DNA from 2 places in the Alteribacillus bidgolensis genome. Region 1 is predicted to be linked to the other one. Evidence: riboswitches for the same ligand, from Rfam matches in the RefSeq annotation. Region 1 holds a riboswitch; the other holds the start of a gene.
What was found. Region 1 has a riboswitch for S-adenosylmethionine ahead of CEF16_RS11330 (methionine ABC transporter ATP-binding protein). Riboswitches for the same ligand answer to the same signal wherever they lie in the genome.
Positions count from the first base shown of each region.

Region 2: another riboswitch for S-adenosylmethionine. It lies ahead of CEF16_RS03225 (methionine biosynthesis PLP-dependent protein); the one in region 1 lies ahead of CEF16_RS11330 (methionine ABC transporter ATP-binding protein).

Region 1 covers NZ_KZ614149.1:2,255,196-2,265,591, reverse strand. Annotated here, with positions in the region: gene CEF16_RS11345 (ABC transporter ATP-binding protein) at 1-1,231, shown strand, start outside; gene CEF16_RS11340 (ABC transporter ATP-binding protein) at 1,247-3,070, shown strand; SAM riboswitch class I at 3,547-3,668, shown strand; gene CEF16_RS11330 (methionine ABC transporter ATP-binding protein) at 3,941-4,969, shown strand; gene CEF16_RS11325 (methionine ABC transporter permease) at 4,959-5,639, shown strand; gene CEF16_RS11320 (MetQ/NlpA family ABC transporter substrate-binding protein) at 5,659-6,597, shown strand; gene CEF16_RS11315 (carboxymuconolactone decarboxylase family protein) at 6,764-7,150, shown strand; gene CEF16_RS23765 (YuzK family famiily protein) at 7,429-7,575, shown strand; gene sufC (Fe-S cluster assembly ATPase SufC) at 7,914-8,708, shown strand; gene sufD (Fe-S cluster assembly protein SufD) at 8,727-10,037, shown strand; gene CEF16_RS11300 (cysteine desulfurase) at 10,037-10,396, shown strand, end outside.
Region 2 covers NZ_KZ614149.1:598,300-608,695, reverse strand. Annotated here, with positions in the region: gene metH (methionine synthase) at 1-2,624, opposite strand, end outside; gene CEF16_RS03230 (bifunctional homocysteine S-methyltransferase/methylenetetrahydrofolate reductase) at 2,656-4,482, opposite strand; gene CEF16_RS03225 (methionine biosynthesis PLP-dependent protein) at 4,515-5,618, opposite strand; SAM riboswitch class I at 5,719-5,831, opposite strand; gene CEF16_RS23560 (hypothetical protein) at 5,895-6,059, opposite strand; gene prsW (glutamic-type intramembrane protease PrsW) at 6,075-6,734, opposite strand; gene CEF16_RS03215 (asparaginase) at 6,867-7,823, opposite strand; gene CEF16_RS03210 (YpdA family putative bacillithiol disulfide reductase) at 7,836-8,843, opposite strand; gene CEF16_RS03205 (Glu/Leu/Phe/Val family dehydrogenase) at 8,955-10,187, opposite strand; gene CEF16_RS03200 (adaptor protein MecA) at 10,358-10,396, opposite strand, start outside.

The DNA.
Region 1 (10,396 bases):
TCGTTTTGACAAAAAAGTCCATCCAGCCTTTAAAAACATTCGGTTATCATTTGCGTCTCTTACCACGAAGGTGCAGGAAAATGTCAGCGGCATGAGCACGGTAAAATCCCTCTCAAGAGAAGATTTTGAAATGGGACGGTTTGATGGAAGAAATGCCGACTATAAAAATAAATCGTTATATACATCTACGATATGGGCAAAATTTTTTCCGTTTATGGAGCTTATCGGTAACGTGTGCGTTGTGGTTTTATTAGGATTTGGCGGCTATCTTGTTATACAGGGACAGCTTCAGCTTGGTCAGCTGGCTGCGTCCTTTAGCTTGATTTGGTATATTATCGGTCCTCTTATAAATCTTGGGTTTATCATTAATACTTTCTCTCAATCGAAAGCTTCTGGAGAAAGGATAGTAGAAGTTTTAGAGGAAAAGGAAGATATTACGAATACAGCCTTTTCTGAACCAGTGGATTGCCTTTATGGAGAGATAGTATTTAATCACGTTACTCACACTTATTCTGGAGAAACACAAAAAGCGCTTGAGGATATTACTTTTCATGCAGCTCCAGGTGAAACGATTGGTTTGATTGGAGCGACAGGGGCTGGGAAAACAACCATTACTCAGTTAATATCAAGGTTTTATGAACCGGACGAGGGAGAGGTATTAATTGATGGTAGAGCAATAAATCAATACAAGCTTGAAGATTTGCGAGCTCATGTTGGATTTGTGCTGCAGGAATCTTTTATATTTTCATCGACCATCCACGACAATATCGCGTATGGAAGACCTGACGCCTCCTTAGAAGAGGTGATTGATGCAGCAAAACGCGCCCATGCTCATGAGTTTATTATGGAGCTTCAAGATGGGTACGAAACGGTATTAGGAGAAAGAGGGGTGGGCCTTTCAGGAGGACAGAAACAAAGAATATCTATTGCCAGAGCTATATTAATTAATCCCGCCATTTTAGTACTTGATGATGCTACAAGTGCTGTTGATATGGAAACGGAACATCGAATTCAAGCGGCATTCCAGGAAGTGATGAAAGAAAAAACGACGTTTATTATCGCACATAGGATTTCGTCCTTGAAGCACGCCGATCAAATTTTAGTACTTGAAAATGGAAAAATTGCAGAAAGAGGAAGACATGAAGAGCTGTTAGAAAAAGAAGGTATTTATAAAACCATTTATGACATTCAGTTTCAAGATAAGGAGACAGTCATGCAGCAGCAGGTTTAAAACAGGAGGAAAAGTATGAAAAATAAGAATGCGGTTCCTAATCGGGCAGATAAAGGGCGGTTTCGCTATTCACAGGACCAAATCATTGATAAGGCATTTAACTGGGAGCAAATCCGACGTCTGCTTCATTATATGAAGCCTTACTCAAAAAAACTGCTGCCAATGGCCGTGATTGCTATGCTGGCTGCAACTTCAGTAAGGCTCGCTGCTCCTGTACTCATCGGGTATACGATCGATGAAGCGATTCAGCCTGGAGACTGGAATTTGCTAATGGGCATTACTATATTTATCGCTTCTATGTATGCTTTAGCCTGGGTAGCTAATACGTTTCGTATCAAATGGATTAATCAAATGGGACAGTATGTCATTTATGACTTGCGGAGGGATTTGTTTAATCATTTGCAAAAGCTCTCCCACCGTTTTTTTGATCAAAGGTCGGCAGGGTCTATTCTCGTAAGAGTGACAAACGATATCAATTCGCTGCAAGAGCTGTTTACAAACGGTGTGATTAACTTATTAATGGATATCGTTATGCTTGTCGGTATTATTTCTATCTTATTTGTACTAAGCCCTGAATTAACAATTGCGATTATGATTGTACTTCCTATCATGTTTTACATTTCTACTAACTTACGCCGCAAAATAAGACGGTCTTGGCAGACAGTAAGGCTTAAACAATCCACGTTAAATTCTCATTTAAACGAAAGCATTCAAGGAATTAGAGTAACACAGTCTTACACGCAGGAAAAAGAAAATATGGATTACTTTACTGATTTGAATACGGATAACTATGAAGCATGGGAGCAGGCGACGCGAAAGAGTGCGATGTTTCGCCCGCTCGTTGAATTATCCAATGCCGCGGGGACTGCTATTCTCATATGGTATGGTATTTATCTTATAAATGCCGAGTCCATCACAATAGGAGAGTTTGTAGCATTCGCTACATTTTTAGGCATGTTTTGGGAACCGATTTCTCGTCTAGGCCAGATTTATAATCAGTTGTTAATGGCGATGGCTTCTTCAGAGCGGATCTTTGAATATATGGATGAAAAACCTTCCGTACCTGAAAAACCTAATGCTAAAGAGTTAAAAGCAATAAAAGGAGATATTCGATTAGAGAGTGTGGCATTTAGCTACGATGAAAAACGTACTGCTCTTCACAAAATAGATCTGCATATGAAGCCGGGGCAGACCTTTGCGCTTGTAGGCCATACAGGGTCTGGAAAAACAACCATTGTTAATTTGATCAGTCGTTTTTATGATCCAACAAAAGGCAGGGTATTAGTCGATGGTGATGATTTGCGTAACGTGACGCTCGACAGCTTGCGTTCCCAAGTAAGCATGGTGCTGCAAGATACGTTTATTTTTTCAGGAACGATTATGGAAAATATACGTTTCGGGCACCCGAATGCAATTGATGAAGAAGTAAAAAAAGCAGCTTACCATGTAGGAGCGGACGGGTTTATACGGGCATTGAAGAATGGATATGAAACAGAAGTGGAAGAACGCGGAAATGTTTTATCGGTTGGGGAGAGGCAGCTTATTTCATTTGCAAGAGCTCTGCTGGCTGATCCTCGTATATTAATCTTAGATGAAGCGACCGCATCTATAGATACAGAAACTGAGCAGATCATTCAATCGGCTTTGAAAAAGCTGTTAGAAGGGCGGACAGCAATTATGATTGCCCATCGATTATCTACGATTAGAGAAGCTGATGAGATTGTTGTATTAGATCACGGACGGATTATGGAACAAGGCAGCCACCATGAATTAATGAAGCAAGGCGGGGAATATTACCGGCTTGTTCGTGCTCAGTTTAATGTACTTGATGCTGGTTGAGTGAAACGTAGTGGATTGATGTTATGTTATTACTGATTTTACATGCTATTAATATGTTAAACGGGGCTGTCCCAAAAGGTTTTTTCAGCTGAAATACACTTCGCTTTCACCCTTAGGGCACAAGTGCGGGATCTTACTTCCACAGGAAGTGGTGGCTTCTACGTTGCACACAGGACGTGTGCGGTTTTAGTAGAAGTTCCTTTATCTTTGCTTTTCCGGAGGGAGTCTACGTGTATTTCAGCTGAAGTTAATTAAAAAATTTCGCCGAACAGACTTATGGGACAGCCCCCTTCATTTTGATACTCTTTAGTACTTAGGAATGCCTTAACTTTGTTAAAAAGGATCAAAGTATAAGTATATACTACGTCTTCCGCTATAGGACTTGGCGGTGAGCCAAATTTTTCAAATCCAAAGTTAATAATTGACACTTCCTGTCCCACATGCTATTATTCCATTTGGCTGACAATACAATAAATCTCTTATCATGAGAGGTGGAGGGACTGGCCCTTTGAAACCCGGCAACCATCCATGTATTTTATTAAACAATGGAAAACGGTGCCAAATCCTGCAAAGTGTAATATGCTTTGAGTGATGAGAGGAAGGATGATTACTTATATACACCTTTCTGTGCATCGGCAGAAAGGTTTTTTGTTTCCGCTCAATGAAAAAAGGGAAAAAACAAAATATCACTGACCAATGTGCAGTTTTTACCAATAGCACAGCAGTTGACGAGCTTTGTAAGGACCTGTAAAGTTTTAATGAGAATAATAAAAGGTTGTCTATCCGTGCTGACAAGGCGGATTTTTCTAGGGCGTTTTATGAAGTTTTCTGATAAGTTTAGTCGGAATTAAAGGAACGAGGGATAACAGCATGATAACTTTAAATCGTTTATCGAAAGTGTTTCAAGCAAAAAGCGGAAACATAACAGCTGTCGATGACGTAAATTTATCGATAAATAAAGGCGAGATCTTTGGGGTTATTGGATACAGCGGTGCTGGAAAAAGTACCTTGATCCGCATGTTAAATATGCTAGAGCGGCCAAGCCAAGGGCAGGTTTCGGTGGCTGATTGGAACATGTCAAAGCTTTCCGGACGCTCTTTAAGAGAAGCAAGACAAGAAATCAGTATGATATTTCAGCATTTTAATCTGCTTTGGTCCAGGACGGTAGAGGAAAATATAGCTTTTCCTTTGGAAATAGCAGGCGTCCCAAAGAAAAAAAGAATAGAAAGAGTACAGGAACTTATAGAACTAGTAGGACTCCATGGGCGTGGAGATGCTTATCCTTCTCAGTTAAGCGGAGGTCAAAAACAACGGGTAGGCATTGCAAGAGCGCTTGCAAACAACCCTAAAGTTTTGTTGTGCGATGAAGCGACCTCAGCTCTTGATCCAAAAACGACAGATTCCATTCTTGATCTTTTAACGGATATAAATAAAAAACTAGGACTTACAATAGTACTTATTACACATGAAATGCATGTCATTCGTAAAATTTGTCATCGCGTAGCAGTGATGGATGGCGGAAAAGTAGTTGAACAAGGGATGGTGCTTGATGTTTTCCGCCACCCGAAGCAAGACATGACCAAAGAGTTTGTCAAACAAGTGACGGAGCCGGAAGAAACGATGGAAGCAATTGAAGGATTACTAGAAGATAGAAATATAGGGCCTGTAGTCAAATTAATGTTTCTTGGTGAAGATGCAGAGCAGCCCGTCATGACAGAACTGATCCAAACGTGCGGTGTCAGCGTGAATATATTGCAGGGGAAAGTTTCTAAAACGAGAGATGGCAGTTACGGAACCTTATTTGTGCAGCTGCAAGGAGAAAAGAAGAACCTTGATAAAGCTCTATTGTTTTTAGAAGACCATCGTATAGAAGCGGAGGTGCTGAACCATGATAAATAACCTCCAGGAAGAGCTGCTTCCTAATGTTAATTGGGAAAATATGTGGGAAGCTACATTAGAAACTGCTTATATGAGTGCTCTTGCTGTAGCCGCTACATTTATAATTGGTATATTTTTAGGTTTAATTCTCTACCTTACGGATAAAGGGAACCTATGGCAGAATAAAACGATCCATGCAATAGCTGCTGCGCTTGTCAATATATTTCGTTCTATTCCATTTATTATACTGATTATTTTACTGGTTCCTTTTACTACTTTTATTGTTGGAACAATGCTTGGGCCAAGTGCGGCGCTGCCGGCTTTAGTTATAGGAGCAGCTCCTTTTTATGCTCGCATGGTTGAAATTGGGCTGCGTGAAGTAGACAAGGGAGTAATTGAAGCAGCTCAATCGATGGGAGCAAATCAATGGCATATTATTTTTAAAGTCCTGCTTCCTGAATCAATGCCTGCCTTAATTTCTGGAATAACAGTAACCTCCATTGCGTTAGTAAGCTACACTGCAATGGCTGGGGTGATCGGTGCAGGCGGTCTTGGAGACCTGGCTTTTAGAGAAGGATATCAACGAAGTAATCCGGATGTAACTTTTATGGCAACCATCGCCATTCTTATCATTGTATTTATTTTGCAATGGATTGGCGACTGGATTACCTATAAATTAGATAAACGTTAAATTAAAGGAGGAAATGTCAATGAAACATTGGCTGCAATTATTAGCTGCACTTATCCTGATTTTGCTGCTTGCTGCATGCGGCGCCGGGGAAGATTCAGAAGAACAAGAATCAGGTGATACTGGAAACAATGAGGAAGAAGCAGCACCAGAAGAAGAAAATGCTGAATTAGTTGTTGGAGCTTCAAATGTACCTCATGCAGAAATTTTAGAGTTCGCATCGGACAAGCTAGCCGAAGAAGGTATAGATCTAGAAATCGAAACATTTAACGATTACATCGTACCGAATCAAGCGCTCGCTGAGGGAGAATTAGATGCTAACTATTTCCAGCATATACCTTATTTTGAGGGTCAAGTAGAAGAAAATGATTACGATTTTGTAAATGCAGGCGGGGTTCATATCGAACCGATTGGTGTTTATTCTCAAGAGTATGACAGCCTCGATGATCTTCCTGAAGGAGCAGAAATAATCATGAGCAGTTCGGTCGCAGACCACGGCAGAATTCTTATGATGCTAGAAGACGAAGGACTTATTACCCTTAAAGAAGGTGCAGGTATTAATGCCACGATTGAAGACGTTGAGGAAAATCCAAAAGATCTTCAATTCCGTGATGATGTAGAGGCTGCTACATTACCTCAAGCGTACCAAAACGGAGAAGGAGATGCTGTGCTGATTAACTCAAACTATGCTTTAGATGCAGGGTTAAGTCCTCGCGAAGATACCATTGCTATTGAAGATGAAGAAAATAATCCTTATGTTAATATTATTGCTGTCCGCAGCGAAGATGAAGATAAAGAAGAAATTGAGACTCTCCTTGATGTGCTTCATTCTAAGGAAGTTACAGAGTTTATCGAAGAAGAGTATGACGGTGCAGTAGTACCTGCAACAGGAGAAGGTGCTGAAGTTCCGGCAGAAGAGGACACTTCTGCGGAAGAAGATGAAGAAAATAACGAAGAGTAATAGTAAACAAGCCTGGAGACTTAATATCTTCAGGCTTTTTCTTTTTATACAATAGGAGGACAGTTTTACATTTGGACTTTGCGGCAAGCCGAGTTTTTCTAATTCTTTTTGAATGACAGTTTTTTTCTGCTGCATACTAAAAAAGTAATAAAAAGGAGGGAATCAAATGAGTCAGGAACAACAAGATAATCAGCAATCATCGATGATTCAGCAGGCTCTTCAGGAATATAAAGAGGGGCTTGGACATTTCACAGAAAAAATCCCTAACATAGCTCGCAAGTATAATGCGTTTACGGAAGCATGTTTTGCTAAAGGAGCCGTTTCTCAGAAAGAAAAACAAATGATTGCTCTTGGTGTCAGTGTATTTTCCCAAGATGAATATTGTATTATTTATCATACGAAAGGATGTTTAGACCAAGGGTGCACGGAAAAAGAAATCCTAGAAATCATTGGGGTGACAGCTGCCTTTGGGGGAGGTGCTGTAATGAGCCAGGCCGTAACGCTGGTACAGGAGGCCATTCAAGAACTCGAGGGATCACAACAGACCCATTAATTCGCTGCATAGATTAAGCAATTTAGTGTTCTGCGGGCTGACATCACTTTATTATTAAAAACAATTTCTATTAATGAGGAATGAAGAGAATTTAAGAGAAATTTTATCAATGAAAGAAGGTATTAAAGTCCATCCTTTCTCAGTATTAATTGTCAGAAAATATAACAACAATAGAATTTTGTAGTCAGAAAATTTACTTGCTATAGTTATAAATGTGTTAAAAACACAGAAAGGATGGATTTATTATCCACACACTAAATAACACTCATACGGGTGAAATGGAAAAAGCTATGCATCAATCCCATGGTTTCGGTTATGCTGAATATAACCGCAGCCTGCAAAAACGATTGGAAGTTGAACAGTCAAGAGAAATGGAATACAAAATCAGTTGTCAGATTGCTGCTGAATTTCACAACAGATATTAAATAAGGTGAAAAGAAAACCTGTTAGATAAATTCACAGGTTTTCTTTTTCTTTTAAGATGAATGGAATTCTGCTATAATACGAAAAGTGATGATAAAAATAATGGGGGGCTGACCTGAAGAGATAAATGCTTTAGGCAGTCCCCCCTTTTATTCTTTTTACTTTTTCACTATTATTATAGAGGAAATAGGAAAAAATAATGGCATTACATGCTATTCGAGGAAAGGTCCTTTTCTTGAAGTTTAATTGGATTTGTTTTAAAATAATAATGAGAATAAATTGAGAATCATGAGGATTCTACATAGAATCCCTTAATATTAGATAATGGAGGTATTTTCACATGGCAGCTTCAACTCTTAAGATCGAGAATCTTCACGTAGAAATAGAAGGGTCAGAAATTATTAAAGACTTTAATTTAGAAATAAATACAGGAGAGATCCACGCCATCATGGGGCCTAACGGTACTGGTAAATCCACATTGGCATCTGCTATTATGGGCCACCCGAAATATGAAATCACACAAGGTTCGGTGCACCTCGACGGGGAAAATGTCCTTGAAATGGAAGTAGATGAGCGCGCTAAAGCAGGAATGTTTCTTGCAATGCAATACCCAAGCGAAATCAGCGGAGTAACCAATGCCGACTTCATGCGTTCTGCTATTAATGCAAGACGTGAAGAAGGCGATGAAATTTCTTTAATGAAATTCATTCGAAAAATGGATGAAAAAATGGACACGTTAGAAATGGATCAATCCTTTTCTCAACGTTATCTTAACGAAGGGTTTTCAGGCGGGGAAAAGAAAAGAAATGAAATTTTGCAGCTGTTAATGCTCGAACCAAAATTTGCTATCCTTGATGAAATAGACTCCGGTCTTGATATTGACGCACTTAAAGTAGTTTCTAAAGGGGTTAATGACATGAGAAACCCTGACTTTGGCTGCTTAATTATTACTCACTATCAACGTTTGCTGAATTATATCAAACCCGACAAAGTTCACGTTATGATGCAAGGACGTATCGTGAAATCCGGTGGAGCAGAGCTGGCACAGCAATTAGAAGAAGAAGGCTACGACTGGATTAAAGAAGAACTTGGAATTGAAAACGAAAAAGTCGGCGATCAAGAGCAGGAAGTGTAATAGCAGGGAGGTTATATGATGTCAGTGGATACAAAGTGGACATACGATGAAGAATATGTAAAAGAGTACTCCCAAAATCGCGGAGAACCAGAGTGGCTTACAGAGGAACGACTTGCTGCTGTCCGTCTGGCGGATAAGCTCGAGCTTCCAAAGCCGGAAAAGACAAATATTAAAACATGGAACTTTACAGAGTTTAAACATGCTGCTGCTCCATCAGAAAGCATCAGTGATGTAGAAAGCCTTCACGAAGATGTTCAAAAATTAATTGATCGAAGCACAGAAGAGCAAAACTTAATCGTTTTTCGTGACGGCTATCCCGTTTATCGTTCGGTAAGCAAACGTTTAGAAGAACAAGGCGTGCTGTTTTGTGATATAGAAACAGCTGCAAAAGAGCACAGCGAATTATTGAAACAATATTTCATGGGGAAAGCAGTGAATGTTGATGAGCATAAATTAACTGCTTTACACGTTGCATTAATAAATGGAGGCACTTTTGTGTATGTGCCGAAAAATGTTCAGGTGGAAGCACCTTTACAAGTCATTTATTGGCAGGAAGACCCAGAAACGGCTCTTTTTAACCATGTTATCGTTGCTGCCGAGGATAACAGTGAAGTGACATATCTTGAGAACTACGTTTCTTTTGATGAAGAAAAAAGTTCAGTTGCGAACATTGTATCTGAAGTGTATGCCGGAAACGGTGCCAAAATTTCCTACGGCGGAGTTGACCATTTTGAAAAAGGAATGACTACCTATGTAAACCGCCGGGGTTATATAGAAAAAGACGGTCGTATTGATTGGGCTCTTGGGCAGATGAATGAAGGAAACACTGTTTCTGACAATACGACTGTGCTAGCTGGGGATGGTTCATATGCTGACTCCAAATCCGTTTCCATTGGCCGCGATAATCAAAGCCAAAATTTCTGGACGCACATTATTCATCATGGAAAACATTCAGATGGACAGATCCTTACTCACGGTGTAATGAAAGATAAAGCTTCTTCCATATTCAATGGTGTTACAAAAATTGAACATGGTGCTACAAAAGCAAATGGTGAACAAACAGAACGTGTTCTTATGCTGAGCGAAAAAGCACGCGGCGACGCCAACCCCATTCTTTTGATTGATGAAGATGATGTAACAGCTGGGCATGCAGCTTCTGTTGGGCGTATAGATCCAATGCAAATGTTCTACCTTATGAGTCGCGGTCTTTCAAAGACAGAAGCGGAACGTTTGGTTATTCATGGCTTTTTAGCCCCTGTTGTAAATCAACTTCCTATCCAGGCTGTTAAAGACCGTCTGTCAGAAGTTATTGAAAGGAAAGTATATTAATGGATGTACAGGAAATTCGCAAACAGTTTCCTATTTTGCACCAAGAAGTCAATGGCCACCCGCTCGTCTATTTAGACAGCGCCGCTACTTCTCAAAAGCCTGCAAAAGTTATTGAAAAGCTTGATGACTATTATCGGCGTTATAATTCCAATGTACACCGAGGTGTGCATACACTTGGCAGTTTGGCGACAGATGAATATGAAGGAGCACGAGAAAAAGTCCGCTCCTTTATTCATGCTTCAAGTATGCAGGAAGTGGTGTTTACAAGAGGAACAACAACGGCAATCAACACAGTAGCGCAAAGCTATGGAAGAAGCAACTTGCAAGAAGGTGATGAGATTGTTATAACACCAATGGAA
Region 2 (10,396 bases), 1.7 Mb from region 1:
GAACGAGCTGGTGTTTCTTCGCTTACCGTTTTTACAACTTTTTTGTTTTGCGCATTATCTAACCGTTTTTTTCGTTTCTCAATCAATTCTTGCTGCAGTTTGGTCCGTTCTTCAGGTACAGCCAGTTTATTTGCTATATCTAAACCGTTCATTGCATCTTTTGCATATAGAACCATTCCATCATACTCTGCACTTATTTTTTCTTCTGTAAATTTGCGCGTTAAAGCTGCTCCGCCTACAAGCACAGGTATAGAGATTTCTTGGTTTTTTAAGTCTTGCGCTGTAAGTACCATCTGTTGAGCAGATTTAACTAGCAGACCGCTTAAACCGACAGCATCCGGTTTTTCATTGTTAACAGCTTCAATTAGTTCATTTGAGGTGACCTTGATTCCTAAATTAACGATTTTAAAGCCGTTGTTTGATAAAATAATGTCTACTAAATTTTTCCCGATATCATGAACGTCACCTTTGACAGTAGCAAGCAATATTTTCCCTTTTCCTGAATCATCATCTTCTTTTTTCTCCATGTATGGTTCAAGATGGGCAACGGCCGCCTTCATCGCTTCTGCACTTTGCAGCACTTCCGCTACAATCAATTCATTGTTATTAAACAATTTACCAACTTTGTCCATTCCGTTCATTAATGGACCGTTAATAATATCAAGAGGCTCATCGAATTTTTTCAACGCTTCATCTAAATCTTCAAATAACCCTTCTTTTGTTCCTTCAACTATATATTCAGCTAATCTATCTTCAAGAGAAAGGTTCTTTTCGACTTTCTTTTTCTCAGCTTTTTTCCCTCGATAATGAGCCGTAAATTCTGCCAATGTTTCATCCGAGGTTTCAAACAATAATTTTCTGGCCATTTCCTTTTCGTTATCTGGAATACTTGCAAAACGTTCGAGCTTTTCTGTATTAACAATCGCATAGTCTAAACCTGCATTGGTACAGTAATACATAAAAGCTGCATTTAGAACTTCTCGACCAACCGGAGGAAGCCCAAATGAAACGTTACTTATTCCTAAAATCGTTAAGCAGTCAGGGAGTTTTTCCTTAATTAATCGAATTCCTTCTACTGTAGCTTCAGCGGATCCAATGTATTGCTCATCTCCCGTTCCAACCGGGAATACCAGCGGGTCAAAAATGATGTCTTTAGCGTTCATACCGTGCTTATGAACGAGCAAATCATGTGAACGTTTAGCAATTTCAAGTTTTCTTTCGGCAGTAACAGCCATCCCTTGTTCATCGATGGTTCCTACCACAACTGCTGCTCCAAAACGTTTTACTATTGGAATAATGTCATCAAAACGTTCTTCCCCGTCTTCTAAATTAATAGAATTGATGATTGCTTTTCCTTGTGAATAGGTTAGTGCTTTTTCAATAACCTGAGCGTCTGTTGAATCGATCATTAACGGTACTTTTACTTTGTTTATTACATAACTCAGAAACTTTTCCATATCCTCTAGCTCTTCACGATCAGGGTCCGCTAGACAAACATCAATAACATGAGCACCTCTTTTTACTTGTGCTCGCGCCACTTCCGATGCTTCTTCAAATTTATCTTCGTTAATAAGTCTTTTAAATTTTCTAGAACCAATGACATTTGTCCGTTCCCCAACAAACAGCGGTCTCATGTCTTCTTCATAGACAAGCGGCTCGATTCCAGAGACAGTGTGCGGGTGAGTCTCAACAGGTACTCTTGGAGAATAATCTTTTAAAGTATCTCTCATTACTTTAATATGTTCCGGGGTTGTCCCGCAGCAGCCGCCTACAATGTTAAGCCAGCCTTTTTCTCCAAATGTTTTTAACTTTGATGCAAGAGATTCCGGCGATTCATGGTAATGGCCTTCTTCATCAGGTAATCCTGCATTTGGATAGCAATGAACATAAGTCGTAGCTAAATCAGATAATGAACGCAGGTGGTCCCTCATAAATTCTGGACCCGTAGCACAATTTAACCCGACAACAGTAGGTTTCATATGTTCTAGTGAAATATAAAAAGATTCAATCGTTTGTCCTGCCAGCGTAGTCCCCATCGGTTCTATTGTTCCTGAAACAATAAGCGGCAATTCCGTTTTCGCGCTTGCTTCTGCACGTTTAATGCCAACATAAGCAGCTTTTACATTACGCATATCCTGGCTTGTTTCTAACAGGAACACATCTATGCCGCCTTTTATTAATCCTGCAGCTTGCTCCTCATAAGCATCTGCTAATTCTTCAAATGTTGTGCCTCCCGTTACAGATAATGATTTCGTCGTCGGTCCCATCGCTCCAGCTACGTATCTTGGAAATTCCGGAGTTGAATAATCATCAGCTGCTGCTTTGGCCAGCTTTGCTGCAGCTACATTCAGCTCTTCTGCTTTGTCTTCAAGATCATAATCGGCAAGTACAATACTGGTTGCCCCAAATGTATTTGTCTCTATAATGTCAGCACCAGCTTCTAAATACTCGCGGTGTATCCGATCAATAACATGCGGAGATGTAACATTTAGATATTCGTTACACCCGTCAAAATGCTCTCCTCCGAAATCCTCCGGCTTTAAATCTGCATTTTGAAGCATCGTTCCCATTGCACCATCTAGTAACAATATCGATTGTTTCAATCTTTCTTTAAATTGAACCATTGTAGTCTTCCACTCCTTCGTGTAGCTGCTGCTAACGCTGTAAAGCCGATTTTCTTATATAATCCGTTAATTCTGCTGTTATATCATACCGCAAAAACGGGGTAATGAGATATACTCCATGAAAATATTTTAAAGCCTCATCTATAAGTGATTTTGCTATCGCTGTACCTTCCCTTTGAGCTTTTTGTTTATCTTCTCCACATGCTCCCATTTTCTGCCTTATTTCATTTGTTAATTTAATCCCTGGTACTTCATTATGTAGAAATTCTGCATTTCTACTGCTAACAAGAGGCATTATTCCTATATATATTGGAACAGTTAAATGCTTTGTCGCTTCATAAATTTCTTTAAATTGCTCTTTTCCATATACAGGCTGACTCATAAAATAGTCAGCACCAGCTTCTATCTTTTTCTCCAGCCTTTTCACGGCACGCTCGAGATTTCTTACGTTTGGATTAAAAGCTGCTGCTACGGTAAACGACGTTTTTTCCCCTAACGATTTACCAGAGAAGGAACGCCCTTCGTTCATTTCCTTCATTAAAGAAATTAAATCAAAAGAATTAACATCGTATACAGAGGTTGCTCCTGGAAAATCACCCACTTTTGTCGGGTCACCAGTAACCGCTAATACATCTTGAATACCAAGAGCATGCAGTCCTAATAAATGAGATTGCAATCCTATTAAGTTCCTGTCACGGCAAGCAACATGAAGAAGCGGTCTTGCATTCGTTTTATTTTTAACCATTGCTCCCATCGCTAAATTATCAATACGAGGGGTAGCCAAGGAGTTATCAGCCATCGTAACAGCATCTGCTCCAGCCTTATATAATTCTTCAGCACCTTGAATGAATTTTTCTGTTGCTAGTTTTTTAGGTGGATCCAATTCCACTATGACAGAAGGCTTTGTCTTCTTTTCGTTTAGACGAACGGTGTCGGACGGCACTTGTGAAGATACTAGTTGATCAGCTAACGTTTCCTCTACTGTTACTTTTTCGGTTACAGGCGTTGTCCCTTTTACCGCTCGAGCTATCTCTGCAATATGATCAGGAGTAGTTCCGCAGCACCCTCCAATCAATCTTACTCCTTGCTGTTTTAAATCTTGTGCTCTTTCGTAAAAGTAGTCAGGGTTCGATTGATAAACAAATCTGCCATCATCTAAATCAGGCAGGCTTGCATTAGGATATGCAGAAAAATAGGTGTCTTTCATTAAAGGGACGGTCTCTAATGAGCGCAAGATATGATATGGGCCCATTCTGCAATTTAGCCCTACTATGTCAGCACCCGCTTCTTTGAGCTTTTGAAATACTTCACTAACCGGGGTGCCTCCATGCATAACCCCAACCTCGCCTAATGCGACTTGGGTAATTATGGGTAAATCCGTCAATTTCCTAATTAATTGTACCGCATCTATTGTTTCTTTTAAGTCATAAAAGGTTTCCAGCATTAAACCGTCAGGGTTTTCTGAAAGTAAAGCCTCTGCTTGTTCTTTAAAAGCATTTTGTATGTCTTCACTGCTGACATCGAGCTGCTTTACCCCTTTGATGCCTCCGATCGTCCCAAAAACAAAAGCTTCTGTCCCAGCAGCTTCTTTTGCAAGACGTATTCCTGCCTTATTTATTTCTACTGTTTTTTCACTTAGTTCGTATTTTTCAAGTTTTATTTTGTTTGCAGCATATGTATTCGATTGAATAACATCAGAACCTGCTTTTACATATTCCTTATGAACAGCTTTTATTGTATTTGGATTACTCAGGTTCAACATTTCAAAACACCCGGTAATACCTTTATCATATAAATAGGTGCCCATAGCACCGTCACCGACAAGCATGTTTTGCTGTAATTTATTAAGAAATTCCACTACTCTGTCATCCTTTCTTTTTAAGAGCGCGCTTATAATTTAGCTAAAGCTTGGTCTAAATCTGCAATTAAATCCTCAGCATTTTCAATACCTACAGAAAAACGAAGCAGCCGATTACATACACCGTTTGCTATTCTTACTTCTTCTGGTACATCAGCGTGGGTTTGGGTTGCTGGATAGGTCATAAAACTTTCTACACCGCCAAGACTTTCAGCAAATGTTATTAAGTCCAGTTCCTGCAGAAGAGTATTCACCCATTCTTCATTTTGAAGGCGGAAAGATAACATTCCACCTTTACCTGGATAGAGAACATCTGCAATTTTATCGTGTTTATTTAAAAAGTCTGCAACTTCCTGTGCATTTTTTGTATGTTTTTCCATACGAAGGGACAATGTTTTCATCCCTCTCATAAGCAGCCAAGAATCCATCGGTGATAAAATAGTGCCCATGCCATTATGAAAAGCCCCTATTCGCTCACAAATATTTTCATCATTAGCAACAATTAATCCAGCAATAACGTCGTTGTGACCTCCTAAGTATTTAGAAGCGCTATGAATAACTATATCAGCTCCCTTGTCTAAAGGCTGCTGCAAAACAGGAGTGTAAAAGGTGTTATCTACGATAAGCAGTAATTGCTTGTCTTTTGCGATTGCAGCAAGAGCGTCAATATCAGCCTCTTGCATCAATGGGTTCGTTGGTGTTTCGATAAACAAAGCGCGGGTTTTCTCGTTTATCAACCGCTCAAAATTTTCTAAATTACGAGGATCTCCATATTGTATAGTTACTCCCCAGTTTTTCCAGCCTTCTTCAAAAAGCCTGTAGGTACCTCCGTACAAATCTTGTGAGGCAAGAATTTCATCTCCACTTTCAAAAATAGCAAAGAGCGTTTGTATGGCTGCCATTCCAGAACTTAAAGCAAATCCTTTTCTGCCGTTTTCAAGTGCAGCAATCGCATTTTCGAGTATTTCTCTTGTCGGATTGCCTGTTCTAGAGTAGTCATATCCAGTGGATTGTCCAATTCCAGCATGACGATAAGCAGTTGAAAAATACACGGGAGCACTAACAGCCCCTGTTTTTTCATCTTGATTATTGCCGATTTGCGCTAAGTTTGTTTCTATATGGTGTTTACTGCTCATTTTTATGCACCTCATTTTTTATGTATATTCTTTTTTCCCTAATAGGAAAGCCTTCTTCTCGATAAGAAGAAGGCCTGCTTTATAAAGGCATGTACACTTCATCTTATCTTTCAGACGAGTAAGTATATCGTCTGTCGGATTTAGCACCTGACCATTGCGTGGCTGGTTGCTGAGATTTCATAGGGCCTTTCCCTCCATCTCTCTCGATAAGAATATAAAAATGTAATTGTTGTTAGTAAAACCGTACACGATAAAAAGCATAATTGCAATAACAAATTATTCCGGGGTTGCATCAATGTGAAGATTCGTTTCATTACCGCATACGCATCGCTTAAATCCTGTTTCGAGCTCTCCTTTTTCATTGTTTCTTCCTCGAAGAATATATTTTTCACCACATTTAGGACAGCGGACAATTACACGATAACGAGTCTGAACAGCCATAACTTCCATCCTTTCTTATGCCATTTTTTCATTCGCTTTTTTTGACCTCGACAATGCGAACCACCATAAGAAAAACATAAATGGTACAATGATAACTATTACATTTTTATGGACGGTCAATAATATCAAATCATATAACCCATGTAAAACAAGAGGCACAATAAGTGAGAATATCATCCAGATTACTTTTTTTACCTTTGTTGATGCAATTTGAGCACATCCTATATAATACCCCATTACTACTCCAAATAAAGCATGGCTGGAAACTGAAAGTAGAGCTCTACCTATTGCATAATCAATTCCAGTCGCCATGAGATATATTACATTTTCAGCCGAAGCAAACCCTAAGGAGATCGATGCGCCATATACAATTCCCTCATAGCGCGAATGGAAAGATACAAATTTATAAATAGTAAAAAACAATAAAAACCATTTAAAAAACTCTTCTAAACCTGCTGCTCCTAAAAAAGCATGTAACCATTCAGAACGTAAAACACCTTCTGCTTCTAATGCATATTGCAGAACCATTATAGGGAACACAAGCAATGCGCCAATAATAAAGGTTCTTAATACTTGTAAAAGAATATTTGATTCATATTCATTTCTTAAATAAAAATAACTTAACAGAGCAATGGCAGGTGCCAAAGCTGCAATAATAAGCGCAATCACTTTCATCCCGTCCCCTCTTATTATATTATCGTAACACGCTGTTTTATCGATGAAAATAAGGGTTCCGGGTAAGAATATCCATCCTCTTCACTCTTCTTATGTTACTCTTATTCTTTATTATATAAACTAATTATTAAATTAGAGACGACGTTTTTCATTATTTAAAGATAATGAAACAGCTAATTTAATCCTCGCTTTTTTAGAATCTAAATCTTCTCCTAATTCCACACCCATTTTCTCTAAATCATAAGCACTTCCATTATAATCATAAGTCGTATAAACATGGCCTTCTTCAGCACTAGTGGTAAGAACAACTTTAATGTTATGGTCGATTGCATTCTTTATACTATTTACCATTTTAGGAGTAACTTGCCCACGCCCAACGCCTTCTAACACAATACCTTTTGCACCACTATTCACTGAGGCATCGATATGACTGCCGTCTGCATTTAAATAAACTTTTACTATATCTACTCTAGGTAATTGATTTCCTAATCCTAAATAATCTCTTCTACTCGGCTTTTGGTAAAGGATTACTTTATCATTGTCAATTATACCTATATATCCATAGCCAAACGAATTAAATCCTTGGATATTAGATGCATGTTCTTTTTTTACGTATCTTGCTGAAAAAATTCTTTCATTAAACACTACGGCCGTCCCTAAATCCTTTAAATCATTCGCACATGCAGCTAAAATCGCGTAGCGGATATTTATGTAAGCATCACTGCCTAATGCTTCTGGAGCCCTTTGGGAACCGGTCATAACAATTGGCTTTTTATTGTTGAGGGTTATATCAAGGAAATAGGCTGTTTCTTCCAATGTATCTGTTCCATGTGTTACTACTACACCGTCAATCGTTTTGTCATTTAAATAATCTTGCATTCTTCGCCTTAAGTTCAGCCAATCATCAAAAGTTAAATGAATACTTGGCTTTTGAATAAATGAGTCTATGATTAATTCCACATGGTCTGGCAGATCAAACATAGAAGCAAGTTCTTCTCCTGTCAGCTCTCCGGCAGCTAATAAACCTGAACCTTCTTTTGTTTTACTTGCAATTGTACCGCCTGTAGCAACTAAAACCACTCTTTTCATACTCTCACCTCACTACATGTTCACATTTCGATTTATTTGATTTTTATTTTGTTTTTCTATCGAGTTTGCAATATATTCGCCATGAAAACGACCGTTCTCAATAAATATTTCATTGGCATCATTACCTGCTGCTAATACACCAGCAATATAAAGCCCCTGTACATTCGATTCCATTGTATCTTCATTAAATACGGGACGTCCGCTATCAGCATCTGTTTTAACCCCCATACTATGCAAAAATGAATGATCTGGATGATAACCCGTCATAGCAAACACAAATTCGCTCTCAACTTGGTGTTCCTTGCCTTCTTTTTTATAATATACAGAATGAGTAGTTATTTTCTTTACATCTGCTTCATAAACCATGTCCACTTTTTGCTGTCTTACAAGCGAATAAAAATCAGGCAGAATCCAAGGTTTTACTGCATCTGAAAATGATTTACCTCTATACAATACGGTGACCTCTGCACCTGCTTGTTCTAAAGCAAGTGCAGCATCAACGGCAGAGTTTTTGCCTCCAATGATTGTCACTTTTTTTTGAAAAAAAGGATGGGCTTCTTTAAAATAGTGAAAAACGTGCGGAAGCCCTTCTCCCTCTATTTCCATTATATTCGGATTATCATAGTACCCAGTAGCCGCTACTATGTAATTGCAATGATAAGCTTTTTCTTTTCCATTTATTGATAACGTAAAAACATCAAATCCATCGGTTGATTTGTTAACTTTCTCTACTTTTTCATACGAATGAATTCTCAGCTTACGACGCTTTGCTACTTGCCGATAATACACAAGCGCTTCATGACGTTTTGGTTTCCTTTCAATGGAAGAAAAAGGTATGTCTCCTATTTCTAATTTTTCACTAGAACTAAAAAACGTTTGATGAGATGGATAGTTGTATATAGAATGTACGATATTTGCTTTTTCTATAAGCAGCGGATTATACCCCTTCTCTTGCAAGGCAATTCCTGCTGCTAGTCCACAAGGACCAGCTCCGATAATGATAATCTCTTCTTCTAGCATATTAAGTATCTCTCCTTAACCATTTCTCCATCTTTTGTACGTTGAATGAAAGAAAACTCGCCGAGATAGCGGGCGAGTCTCTGAGCATATTTGTTAAATCTTTTATGTTTGTTAAATCCAGCCGCGAAACCGTGAAGCTTCGGCCATTTTACGGACACCAATCATATAAGCTGCTAATCGCATGTCTATTCTTCTTCCATGAGAGAGTTTATATATGTTTTCAAAGGCTTGAACCATAACTTGTTCCAGCTTTGTTTCTACTTCCTCTTCTGTCCAATAATACCCTTGGTTATTTTGGACCCATTCAAAATAAGAAACAGTAACACCACCTGAACTTGCAAGCACATCCGGTACTAATAAAACTCCTCTGTCCGCTAATATTTTTGTGGCTTTTAATGTCGTTGGTCCATTTGCAGCTTCTACTACTATTTCAGCTTTTATATTTTCAGCATTTTTTTCGGTGATTTGGTTCTCAATCGCAGCGGGCACTAGAATATCACAATCTACTTCAAGCAGCTCCTGGTTAGACAGCCGATCCTTAAAAAGGTTCGTTACAGTTCCAAATGAATCCCTTCTATCTAGTAAATAATCAATATCAAGTCCATCAGCGTCATATAAAGCCCCGTGAGCATCTGCAATTCCAACAACTTTCGCTCCTGCATCGTGCATAAATTTAGCCAAGAAACTTCCTGCGTTGCCAAAGCCTTGAACAGCTATTCTTGCACCTTTCATATTTAACCCTTTTTTCTTTGCAGCCTCTCTGATGCAGATCGTAACGCCTTTTGCTGTGGCAGATTCCCTGCCGTGAGATCCTCCAAGAACAATGGGTTTTCCAGTTATAAAACCAGGTGAATCAAACTCGCGAATTCTGCTGTATTCATCAAGCATCCACGCCATTATTTGAGAATTTGTAAAAACATCAGGAGCAGGAATATCTTTAGTCGGGCCTACTACCTGACTTATAGCACGTACATATCCACGGCTCAATCGCTCTAATTCATGAAACGACATTTTCCTTGGATCACAAACAATGCCGCCTTTTCCCCCTCCGTAAGGAAGGTCAACAATGCCTGCTTTTAATGACATCCAAATTGAAAGTGCTTTTACTTCTTGTTCTGTAACATCCGGATGAAACCGGACACCGCCTTTGGTTGGTCCAACTGCATCATTATGCTGGGCCCTGTAGCCAGTAAAAACCTTAGTAGACCCATCGTCCATTCGTATAGGAATGCGCACGGTTAATAATCGCATTGGTTCTTTCATTAGTTCAAATACTTCTTCGGGGTATCCTAATTTATCTAAAGCATTTTTAATAACTGTTTGGGTAGAATCAAGTACATTCATATTTTCAAGCTGCTCATTCTTAGGATGTTCATGATCTTTTTTCTCATGTTCCTCCATCACTTTTCACCTCTGAAACATTTTGCTTGATGTCTGACTTTTTACGGAACCTAATCAATTACTACTATAAAGAATTACTGCCATTATTTCCACTCAAATATTGGAAAAGAAAGTTATAATTTACTAGAGGCTAAAGATTGAAGAGCCGATTC